Regions from separate parts of the Colwellia sp. Bg11-12 genome, predicted to be linked through region 1. Evidence: riboswitches for the same ligand, from Rfam matches in the RefSeq annotation. Region 1 holds a riboswitch; the other holds the start of a gene.
What was found. Region 1 has a riboswitch for cyclic di-GMP ahead of H4J39_RS06410 (GGDEF domain-containing protein). Riboswitches for the same ligand answer to the same signal wherever they lie in the genome.
Positions count from the first base shown of each region.

Region 2: another riboswitch for cyclic di-GMP. It lies ahead of H4J39_RS17290 (DUF3718 domain-containing protein); the one in region 1 lies ahead of H4J39_RS06410 (GGDEF domain-containing protein).

Region 1 is NZ_JACGUZ010000059.1:101,011-107,036, forward strand. Features, by position in the region: gene recQ (DNA helicase RecQ) at 1-329, shown strand, start outside; gene H4J39_RS06405 (cytochrome c) at 399-698, opposite strand; gene H4J39_RS06410 (GGDEF domain-containing protein) at 872-1,873, opposite strand; cyclic di-GMP riboswitch class I at 2,095-2,177, opposite strand; gene H4J39_RS06415 (hypothetical protein) at 2,324-4,156, shown strand; gene H4J39_RS06420 (hypothetical protein) at 4,189-4,674, shown strand; gene H4J39_RS06425 (hypothetical protein) at 4,735-4,989, opposite strand; gene tesB (acyl-CoA thioesterase II) at 5,142-5,999, shown strand; gene H4J39_RS06435 (mechanosensitive ion channel family protein) at 6,012-6,026, opposite strand, start outside.
Region 2 is NZ_JACGUZ010000081.1:16,451-22,476, reverse strand. Features, by position in the region: gene H4J39_RS17300 (monovalent cation:proton antiporter family protein) at 1-1,415, shown strand, start outside; gene H4J39_RS17295 (patatin-like phospholipase family protein) at 1,448-2,599, opposite strand; gene H4J39_RS17290 (DUF3718 domain-containing protein) at 2,800-3,159, opposite strand; cyclic di-GMP riboswitch class I at 3,223-3,324, opposite strand; gene H4J39_RS17285 (3-oxoacid CoA-transferase subunit B) at 3,573-4,229, opposite strand; gene H4J39_RS17280 (CoA transferase subunit A) at 4,251-4,958, opposite strand; gene H4J39_RS17275 (hydroxymethylglutaryl-CoA lyase) at 5,024-5,944, opposite strand; gene H4J39_RS17270 (acetyl/propionyl/methylcrotonyl-CoA carboxylase subunit alpha) at 5,944-6,026, opposite strand, start outside.

The sequences.
Region 1 (6,026 bases):
CACAAGCATCGCGTTCAGTGTTGAAAGGTGAGGAACCCTTAATGTTAGCTTCGCCCAGGTTACAAAAAGCGAGTTACTGGCAACAAGATAAAACCGATAAACGTTATGACCGTGTGTTATTTGTTAAATTAAGAAGTTTGCGTAAAACGATTGCAGATGCGGAAGATATTGCGCCATTCATTGTTTTCAATGATGCAACGTTATCAGAGCTTGCGCGCGTAAAGCCAAAAACATCACAGCAAATGCTAAATATTAATGGTATTGGTGATACTAAACTTGCCCGTTATGGTCATGATTTTTTACAAGTTATTCAACAGCATAATGCATAAAAAAAAACGCTCAATTGAGCGTTTTTTATATAATTATTGATGAACGAGGTTAAACAATAATTATTAAGTTTACTTTAAACTAGCGTAATAAGCCGCAATATTTGCGATATCTTCATCACTTAAACCCATAGCCATAGGTCCCATTATCGCATTTTTACGTGTTCCAGCTTTAAAAGCCTTTAATTGGCTCACCGTATAAGCTTCTTTTTGTCCAGCAAGATTTGGGTACATTGGAACTGCAGAGATACCTGCAACGCCATGACAAGCGGCACACATACCAGTTTTTGCTTTACCAGCAGCAACATCACCAGCAAAAACAGGAGATGCCATCATTAAAGTAGCTGCAACAGCTAAAGTAATTTTTTTCATAACTTATTTCTCTCTTAGTCGTTAGGATTTTTATACTTGCTTCAGTATATGAGAAAAGAGGATGGCTGTCGTTGACTTTCTTAAGCTAAGTAATAGCAATGCATAATTCTTTGATTTACAAACCAGAATAAACTTTTATTAGCTAAAGTCTGAATCGACTTATTCGTAAATTATTAAAAAATTAATGCGTTATTGTCAAGGGGGTAATCAGGGAGCAAGCGTCGAGCTTTCTTTAAAATATTGTTGGCATTTTCAGCGATATTAAATATTTCCACGCCAATTGATAAAGTCATTCGAGGTAATCTAATTCCCGATTTACTACTCACAAAACGAAGTTTCTCAACGCCCTGTGATATTTTATCAGCGATTTCTCTTGCGCTTGCTTTATCAACATCAGGTAAGAGTATTAAAAACTCATCTTCGCCAGAACGAATCGGCAATCCGCTGTCATCAACATAGCTATTAACTTTACTGGCTATTTTTGACAATAGAACATCGCTAATTAAATGACCAAATTGTGTATTAATTTCTGACAGTTGATTTACATTGACTAAAATCGCTGCAATCTGTCGGTTTGGATCTTCTGTTAACCATAAGTCTAAATGTTTAGACATAGCTTTACGATTATAAAGCCCTGTCAGGGGATCCATATAAATCTCTTTACGTGCTTCTTTCAATTCAACTTGTAATGCACGTGTCTTTTCACAAGTCAATGAAATATGCTCAGCAAACTTTTGTTGGTGTAGTTTAAATGCCTGAGATGCATGGCGTATACTATTTGCTGCAGAAATTGCTGTTTGTTTATCAGAAGATTGTAAGTGATCTATATTATTATCTAGGTTGGTAATAAGTTTATTAATACTTAAAGATGACTTTTGGCTATTTTTCTCAACATGAGTAACAACCTCTTCTAGTTCATCAATAATTTCGTCTCTGAAGTTACTCTGACCTAAAATGTATTGACGGTAGTTTTCTTCAATAAAGAAATTATCGAGTTTCTTACCTGAGGTAAGTTGATTTTCAATGGTTGTATTAAGTGGAATATTTTTCTTATTAATATATTCGTAGCTTACTGCATAATTAATAGGGCTGACAGGCAAATACCACCGCTGTAATTGTTTTACAGCCATATTCATTTTTTGTTCAGCTTGTTTTATGGAATCATGATATTTCATCGTTCCATCTCAATATAAGCACCCAAGTAAAATTTTGTTAGCCTATCTTCTAGTAAAAACAAGTAAAGTGCCAGATATATTTTTTATTGAAAAAAATAGAGCTTTTATTAACACTTGTTATTTAGTATCTAGATATTGAGTGGTAGAAAAAGGGAGGAAGGCGCGCAAAGTATACCGAAAGCAAACTGTTCAAGAATAGACAAGCCCCCACTATATCTAAATTTGGCAGTTCCGCTATCTTAGGTTTCCCCTTAGACCGGTAACTTTGCGTCTCTAGCTTTCACTAGATTTGCCCTTTTCGAGTTTTAGAAACTCGAATTTCATTATAAGCGTTGAACTATGCTTGTAAACCTTTATTATGAATATTCGTTGAACTTTAACTTAAACCTATAAATAAAAGATAAATTTATAGTTGATAACTACTCATTAAATCAAGGATTTTAGCTAATAATGTTTTATAAATTGCTGGTGATTCTTTGCTTTTTTATGGTTACTTCATTTTGTTTTGCTAGTGATACTCTAAAGATTGAACAAAATATTAAAGATGTCGAACGGTATTTTTTACAAGAATCTGAAAACCTTCCGTATGAAGAAATAATTACCCTATCAATAAATATTCTTGGATCCCGAGAAAATTATACGACGCAAACCCGTGGTAAAATCTTTATTTTACTTGCCGATGTTGCTAATAATAAAGGCGAAGATGCTGATGCTTTGCAATTTGCACAGGACGGGCTCTCTTTGCAAGGACTTAGTCATTCGATAAAATTCAATTTACTCCTTAAAGTTGCCCATGGTTATTATTTACAGGAAAAATATGCGCAAACACAAGATTTTGCCACAAGGGTAATTTTAATGGCAGAGTCCTCTGATGTTTTGAAATATCGATTGGTTGCACTCAGTTATCGAGCGGTTAGCTATGCTTTGCAAAGTGAAAATGATTTAGCGATGAATGATCTTAATCAAGTTGAGGTGTTAATATCAGTGAATCCTCAATATAGGGATCACCTTTGCTTGTTAGAGATATTGGCAACAGCGCACTATTATTTAGGAGATTATCAAACTGCACTTACCATGCAAAATAAATTATTAACGCTAAAATTTGATTTAGATAAACTGGCAAATATTGATCAAACTTACCTACATTTAGGGCGTGCTTATTTTCAGTTAAATTTACTTGATGATGCCTATAATGCTTATTGGGAAGCGCAAAAAAGTAGTGAAAATAAAAACGCTCCAATTCGTGTTGCCTATGCTAAGTTAGGCTTGGCAGAGGTATTACTTAAACAAAGAGAGTTTCAAGATTCACACAACTGGCTGTTATCGGCAAGCGCTACATTTAATGAAAAAAGCTTAAATAAACCTTATTTAACTTCATTAATCTTATTGGCTGAGACTGCAAATCATTTAGACAATAACGCTTTATATCAACATTATCTTCAATTAGCTGAATTAATGGCTAAAAATGTAAAGTTATCAATAAAACAGAGTAAATTGTTACTTTTACTTAGTGATATGTACCAGCAAAATGGCGATTATAAAAATGCCTTAGAACTGCACAAAAATTATCTTGAGCTCCTCCAACATTTTCAAAAAAAGTCCCAGCCATCATTAGCTATTAATACTCCTCAAATGTTGAGTGCAAATAACAAAAGTCTAAAATTAATGCTCAATTTGACTGAAAAAAGTAAATTACACAGTCAGTTTAGTGCAAAGTATATCGCTCAAAAAGAGATAATATATCTTTTAAGTTTTATAGTTTTTATCTTGCTGATTACGTTGGCTTATTTTTGGTTAAGACAAAGAACATTGCGGTCGAAACAGGTCTATGATGAAGTTGAACAACCAATATTTTATTTAGTCACTCCCTCTCAAACCAAAAGAAACTATCAGCTAAACTATAAGATGGCGAGAAAATATGATTATCCACTCGCGGTTGGTTATTTGTCAGTGATCAATTGGCAAGAGTTATCCTTTCACTTTAATGACAAAATTATGCTTGAGGTTTCGAAAACATTAGCGACTTTACTTAATGAATCAAAAGGTGAATTTGATGAAGCAGGCACTATTAACGATGGTGAATATCTACTCTTAGGGCCTCATCAAACAGAAAGTGAAATAGCCGCTAAATTACATGGTCTAGCTGAGGCAATTAAGGTAAGATTCTTCGCCAATTTGGGAGATTATTCGGTGAAAATTGGTTATGCTTACGGCTTGCCAACTGCTCAAGATATTGATCCTTATATCTTTTTGTCACGTTTAAGTGAAACCACTAAAGCGTAATAGAATATTGTTTTTATATTAATAGGTTTTATATGATTTTTGTATTATCCATAGCAGTGCTTTTCATTGCTTTGAGTGTTTATTTTTATTTTCGGGCGGAAGGATTACAACGAGCATTATCTAATGCGAAAAAAGAATTCTATAGCACACAAAAAGAAAATAAGCTTTACATGGACTCAATGGCACTTATCGCTAAGCGACATGAGGGCTTTGTGAAAAATCGATTACAAATAATTAAAGAAAATGAAATACTCGAGCTCGAAACGATTGAGATCATTACACCGCTTATTAATAACTATGCCGCTATTTTTATTGAGTGTTTAAAAGGAAAGGGTAAGCTGCAACCTATCGCTAAAAAGTGTTATGAAAGTTACGGCGATGAAAGCTTTAACAAATTAGTCGCTTATGTGTCTAAACAAGATGCGAGCATAAAGCGTATGTGGTCAAGTAATAATTTAAGTGGCTACATTTCTTTAATTGAAGCGCTATTACTTAGTAATATAAAGGAAGATGCTTAGTTAAGGCATTTATCCGGAACAGCTTTTTTTGAAAATAACAAATAATAAGAGAGCTTATTTTTAAGGTCGAATAGTAATACTTGGTGTTGAATTTACTTCACCTTCACCATTAATCGTGGCTGTTTTACCATTGCATTGTAATATAGCTAAACTGCCATTATTACTATTTCTGATAAAAGATAAGTCGTAACCAAACTGTGTCATGCTACTTGCAGCAAACTTCTGTGCGAGTGATAGTTTATCCCATAAAGATGCTTCTTCAGGAGTATATTGCCTTCTCTCTAATAACACTTCTCTTTCTAGTAACGCTTCCATTATAATCTCTTCGTATTTTTAGTCTGTTATATTCGATATAAGTAGATACTACCTTGCAGCGTATGAATTTTCAACAATTTTAAAATGCTGCTAAAGATATAAATTATAAATATGTTATAGTCGAAATTTTCTACCAGTGAGTGCTAAATATTATGAGTCAAGTGTTGGATGATTTATCTTCGTTATTACAATTAGAAGTGATCGAAGAAGGAATTTACCGTGGTCAAAGTCAAGATTTAGGTTTTCGAGTGCTATTCGGCGGACAAGTCATGGGGCAAGCCGTCTCAGCCGCACAAGAAACAGTAGATTCGGCGCGTAATGTCCATTCACTTCATTCTTATTTTTTACGTCCTGGTGATGCGAGTAAACCAGTCGTTTATGAAGTAGAGAATATCCGTGATGGTAAAAGCTTTAGCACCCGCCGTGTTAAGGCTATTCAAAATGGTAAAGATATTTTTTACATGACCGCCTCTTTTCAACAGCATGAAGAAGGTGTTGAGCATCAAGATCTTATGCCAGATGTACCCCCACCTGAAGAGTTAGCTTCTTACACTGATTTTATTTTTGATAACCAAGATAAAATACCTGAAGAAATCAGAGGAAAATTTTTAGCTGAAAAACCGATAGAAATGCGTCCAGTTAAGTCGTATAACTGGCTGAAGCCAGAAAAAACCGAAGCGCAATCTCAAATGTGGATAAAAGCAAACGGTAAATTGTCTGATGACTTACGCATCCACACTTATATGTTGGCTTATACTTCTGATTTCCTTTTTTTACCGACAGCCTTATTCCCACATGGCTTAAGTCATTGGCAGCCAAATTTACAAATTGCCACTATTGATCATGCCATGTGGTTTCATCGTCCATTTCGTTTTGATGATTGGTTGCTTTATGTCATGGACAGTCCGTCAGCAAGTGGAGGCCGTGGTTTGGTGAAAGGACAAATATTTAACCGTCAAGGACAGCTTGTTGCCTCGACGATGCAAGAAGGGGTGGTTCGCCAACGTTAGGCTTAACAGACCTTATTTTTTTTGCCA
Region 2 (6,026 bases), on a different contig from region 1:
AAGGTGTATTTGTTGTCACTTTATTAATGTTTGCGGGTAAGTGGCTTTTACCACGCTTATTTAATTTAGTTGCACAAGTAAGGACAGATGAGTTGTTTGTTTTAACGACTTTGCTGGTAACCTTAGTCGCTTCGTCATTAACACAATGGTTTGGTTTATCAATGGCTTTAGGGGCTTTTCTTGCCGGGATGATGCTTGGGGAAAGCCAATATAAACATCAGCTTGAAGCTGATATTCGTCCCTATCGAGATATTTTACTTGGGCTGTTTTTTGTTACCGTCGGTATGAAGCTCGATATTGGTATTGTCTACGCTTCACCTTTTACCATTCTCGGCGTTATGGTGAGTTTTATGGTCGTGAAAATACTCATTATTGCCTTTCTAGCACAACGAGCTGGAGAAGCGTCTAAAGATGCGTGGGCAGCAGGTTTTATGCTGGCGCAGATGGGGGAGTTTGGTTTTGTGCTTATTGCTTTAGCTAATCAGGTTAAATTACTACCCGTTGAAACCGCTTCTATTTTATTAGGTGCCGGGGTTTTGAGTATGGCGATAACACCTTATATGATTAACAATGCCCGTCGTTGGTCGTTGCTGCTCAGTAATGAAAAACCGATAGAGACCGACCATTTAACTGAACTGCCCGAGCAAACAGAATTAAGTGATCATGTGATTATTTGTGGTTTTGGCCGTATTGGTCAAACTGTGAGTCGCTTTTTAAAACAAGAATCTATCAAATTTGTTGCTATAGATATAGATCCCTTACGCACATCTAAAGCGAGGGACGCTGGCGAGAATGTACTCTTTGGTTCATCAAGACAAACTGAATTGCTACAAGCGGCTCATTTATCACAAGCTAAACTGGTCGTGATCGCTTTTGGTGAAGATAAACAGTCGCTTGAGGTTATTCAAAAAGTTAGATCACTCTCACCTGATGTGCCAATTCTCGTACGCACTCGAAATGACGACCAACTTCAAGCATTACAGGAAGCGGGGGCTAACCAAGTTGTTCCAGAGAGCTTAGAGGGTAGTCTTATGCTTGTATCACAAGTGTTATCGTTAACAGGCGTTCCTTTCTCTCGTATCATACGCCGAGTACAAAAAGAACGTAAAGACCACTACAGCCATTTACATGGCTTTTTTCAAGGGGAGCATACAGACATGAGCCCTGAAGCAATGGACCGCATTGAATTTGCAAATGCAATAATACTGACCGAAAATTCTTTTGCTATTGGTCACTCAATAGCATCACTGAACTTATCAACAAAAAGGGTTACGGTGGTGGCGCTTCGCCGCAATGATGTTGAAACAGAACAACCAGATGGAGCGACTATCCTTCAGGCACAAGATACATTGATCGTTCGTGGCAAGCCTAGACGAGTTGAGCGAGTTGAACGATTTGTGCAAGAAGGTGGCTAAGGTGACTTTTAAGCAAATATAACGAGCACTCTTTATAGTGACAAAAATTTTCGAATCGCCGTTTCTTGCTCCATAGCATCTTCAAAACCTAACTTAATTAATTGGCGGCAATAGTTTTTTTCAAATAATAAATAACTCACAATACTCGACTCTGAGTCATTAGAAATGCCTACGCTGCGTAATAATAAACGTATAGACAGTGGTAAGTCTGAAAAATAATCTACGGCGATAGCGTTAAAGTCATGACTTGGATTAATCAGAAAAGACGATATAGGTTTTAAGCCATCTTTTTCTTTTCTCACTTCTGGCGGTATAAGCTTTATTGTTTCGTTAATTCGCTCTAAGCGTTCTATGTCACTGTGCAACGTATCTGAAAAAATAGTATCAAGTAAATGACCAGCCACAGTCGATGTTGTTGGTGGATGAGGGTTGTTTACTTTACTATGAAGTGGGGCTTTAGGTTGATCAACACCAATAATAAATAGGTTTTCTCCACCTAAATGTATGGCTGGACTTAAGGGGGAAAGCTGATGTATAGAGCCATCACCATAATGCTCTTGGCGAATTTTTATCGAAGGAAATACCAATGGGATAGCAGCAGAGGCCATTAAGTGCTCACTGTTAATTTGACAAGGCTCACCACGACGTTTAGCCCTAAACCATGGCGAAATAGACTCTTCTGATTGATAAAAACTGATTGAATCCCCATTACTATAGCTTGATGCAGTAATAGAAACCGCTGATAAGTAACCGCGTATAATATTGGCGTCGATGCGCTTAAAGTCAACAACCATATTTAGCATGTCACGAAGTGGCGCATTGTTTAGTAAACTACGCGCACTTTTATTCGCATAATCAGCTTGGAAACTAGCGAGCATACCTTTAGCTAAATGAGAAAAAACTCTGATACCGTCGCTATGATAAACTCTACTGGTATTAATGTTTTTCCAGACCCATTCAAGCTTCTTTACCCCAAGATGAAAGCATGACGAGTAACATGCCAATGCTGTGGTATTGATGGCACCAGCAGAAGTACCACATATAATAGGAAAGGGGATACCATGATTTCTTGGAACAAATTTGGATATTGCAGAAAGTACGCCTACTTGATAAGCCGCTCGGGCCCCACCACCAGTAAGTATTAAAGCATTCTTACTGTCTTTATAATTTCTCTTGGTTAACATGTAAATCGCAATTTTATTAATATGAGTATAGTTTAATCAGTTTCATAGCGCTGTGCTAGGGCTTAGTGAGTGAAAAATAGGTTTGGAAGAAAATAGGTGAAAAAAAAACCTGCAGAAGCAGGTTTTTTAAATGACATAGAATTATTATCTAGTAAAACTGTACACTTGGTTTAACAAATAACGTCTACTAAAGAATAAGTTTAGCTGCTAACACGTTCGTTAGCTGCGTCTATCAATGGTTGCGATCCGGCTTGCAAAATAGTTAAGTTAGCTGAGACAACTTTCTTTGGTAATTTTGAAATCATCAAAGAACCTGTTTTAACTGAACCCTGAGACGATGCAAACGCCAACAGATTCTGTCCATTACACTCAATACCTTTAAAGATACTACGAATTTTTAATCTATTCGTTTTTAAAAATGTACGCATGCGTTTTTTGTCGTCCGCAGCAACATACTGACAAATACTTTGTGCAATGTTAGATGCTTGTGCTTTCGGCGCCGATACAACAGACGTCAGTGTTAAAATAGTGATGGTAGAAGCTAGTAATAATTTTTTCATTTTAGTAACCTTTTAATAAATTTAGTTAGTAAAGGAAAAAACCACGGGATGTACCTTGTATAACGAGGTGACTCCGCTGTCATAGGATCTACATTATAAAAACATAAATCCCTTAGACCGGTGGTTTTGCGTAACACGATTTCACGTGTTTTGCCTTTTCTTTGTCTCTTTTAGTATTGCTAATTGAGTAATTAAATGCAAGACAAATGTGCAAAATTGTAAAGGTGAGCGACTACTTATTTAAAATTAATTGTTTTCTATGGTTATATTTCACAAGTAAAACAAGAACTTAATTAAAAAGTATCTATTGTTTATAAATTATGGCGATTTTTAGCAGAGGTGAAAATTTGTAACAAAAAAGAGAGTCATCTCTCTTCTTTGTTTTTTTCTGGTAAACAGGTGGTGTTTAATTGTTAAAATTTCATTTCAGGGACATTATTGGGTACAATTAATTCACCTTCAGTGAGTTTTATAATTTCTTCAACACTTACACCTGGCGCGCGCTCTAATAAATGGAATTTACCGTCTTTAATTTCAATAAAAGCTAAATCAGTCAGTACTCTTTTAATGCAACCTTTACCGGTTAATGGCAAAGTACAGTTAGAGAGTAATTTTGACACGCCATGCTTTGATGCATGGGTCATGGTAACAATAATGTTATCAGCACCAGCAACTAAATCCATTGCGCCGCCCATGCCTTTTATGAGTTTACCGGGGATCATATACGAAGCGATGTTACCGTTTACATCAACTTCAAAAGCGCCAAGTACGGTCAAGTCGACATGACCACCACGGATCATTGCAAAAGACTCTGCGCTATCAAAGACAGAAGCGCCTTTTGCCATAGTGACTGTTTGTTTACCTGCATTAATTAAGTCGGCGTCAATCTCATCTTCAGTGGGAAATTGTCCCATGCCGAGTAAGCCATTTTCAGACTGCAACATAACTTCTATTCCTGCTGGAATGAAGTTAGCAACGAGTGTTGGAATGCCGATACCTAAATTAACGTAATATCCGTCTTGTAATTCTTGTGCTACGCGTTGTGCTAGTTGTTCTCTTGATAAAGCCATGATTAAACCTCCAAAATTATTTTATGACTGAGCAATACGAACAGTGCGTTGTTCAATGCGTTTCTCAAATGACCCTAGAATAAGGCGATCAACGTAAATACCTGGGGTATGAATTTGGTCGGGGTCTAACTCACCAGGTTCAACAATTTCTTCAACTTCAACAACGGTAATTTTACCTGCTGTTGCTGCCATGGGATTAAAGTTTCGTGCTGTTTTTCTATAAACCAAGTTACCGTAACGGTCAGCTTTCCATGCTTTAATAATAGCAAAGTCGCCTTTAATGGCAGGTTCAAGGATATACATTCTTCCCTCAATTTCACGCTCTTCTTTACCTTCTGCTACGGGCGTTCCGTAACCTGTTGCTGTAAAGAAAGCGGGTATACCAGCACCACCGGCTCGCATTTTTTCAGCGAGTGTGCCTTGTGGTGTCAGTTCTACTTCTAATTCTCCATTCATCATTTGGCGTTCAAACTCAGCGTTTTCACCCACATAAGAAGCAACGATTTTTTTGATTTGACGGTCTTGTAGTAATACACCTAAACCAAAATCGTCAACACCACAATTATTTGAAACAAGTGTTAACGCTTTAGTACCTTTACGTTTTATTTCACTAATTAGGTTCTCTGGAATACCACATAAACCAAAGCCACCTGAAATAACAGTCATACCGTCTTCAAGTCCTGCCATCGCTTCTTCGTAGCTTGATACTACTTTGTCAAATCCGGCCATTATTCAATCCTCATTAAATTGATATCTGCGGTGTATTTATAATACACTGCTATTTTTTATTATATTTATGCTTGTGCGCGGTACGCATTAGACACTTTAGATGAAGGTGTTTTACCTAATTTATCACTGATAAACCAACCAGCACGTACTAATTTATCTAAATTGATACCCGTATCAATATTCAAACCATTCAATAAATAAACAACATCTTCAGTAGCAACATTACCAGAAGCGCCTTTAGCATAAGGGCAACCACCTGAACCCGCAATGGCACTGTCAATAACAGCAATGCCATTTTGTAAAGCAGTGTAAATGTTAGTTAACGCCTGACCATAAGTATCATGAAAATGAACAGCTAGCTTAGCTTTTGGTACACGGGCACTTACCGCTTGCAGCATCTTCTGTACGCTCATCGGAGTACCGACACCAACAGTATCGCCAAGCGATATTTCGTAACAGCCCATCTTGTAAAGTTTTTCAGCAACTTCAGCGACTTTCTGTGGATCAACTTCACCTTCATAGGGACAGCCAACCACACAAGACACATAGCCACGTACTGGTATATTCGCTTGTTTTGCTGCGGTCATTATCGGTTCAAACCGTTCGAGACTTTCGGCAATAGAACAGTTAATATTTTTCTGGCTAAAGGCTTCAGAAGCGGCACCAAATATGGCAACTTCATTAGCATTTACCGCAACAGCAGCTTCAAAGCCTTTCATATTAGGAGTGAGAGCTGCGTAAGTGACACCTTTTTTTCGCGCTATACCATTGAAAACATCACTCGATGTTGCCATTTGTGGCACCCATTTCGGTGAAACAAAGCTGCCACTTTCAATGTAATTGACTCCGGCTTCGCTGAGCAAATTTATCAAGGCTATTTTATCTTCTGCGCTAATCTGTTGTTTTTCATTTTGTAAGCCGTCACGTGGGCCAACTTCAACGATTTTTACTTGTTTAGGTAATTCATTATTAGCAAAAGAACTCATTATACTTCCTCTGGCGTAAAAGCAAGTAACTCACTGCCGCCATCAACCATGTCACCTTCGGCGTAAAATAAGGTATCAATGG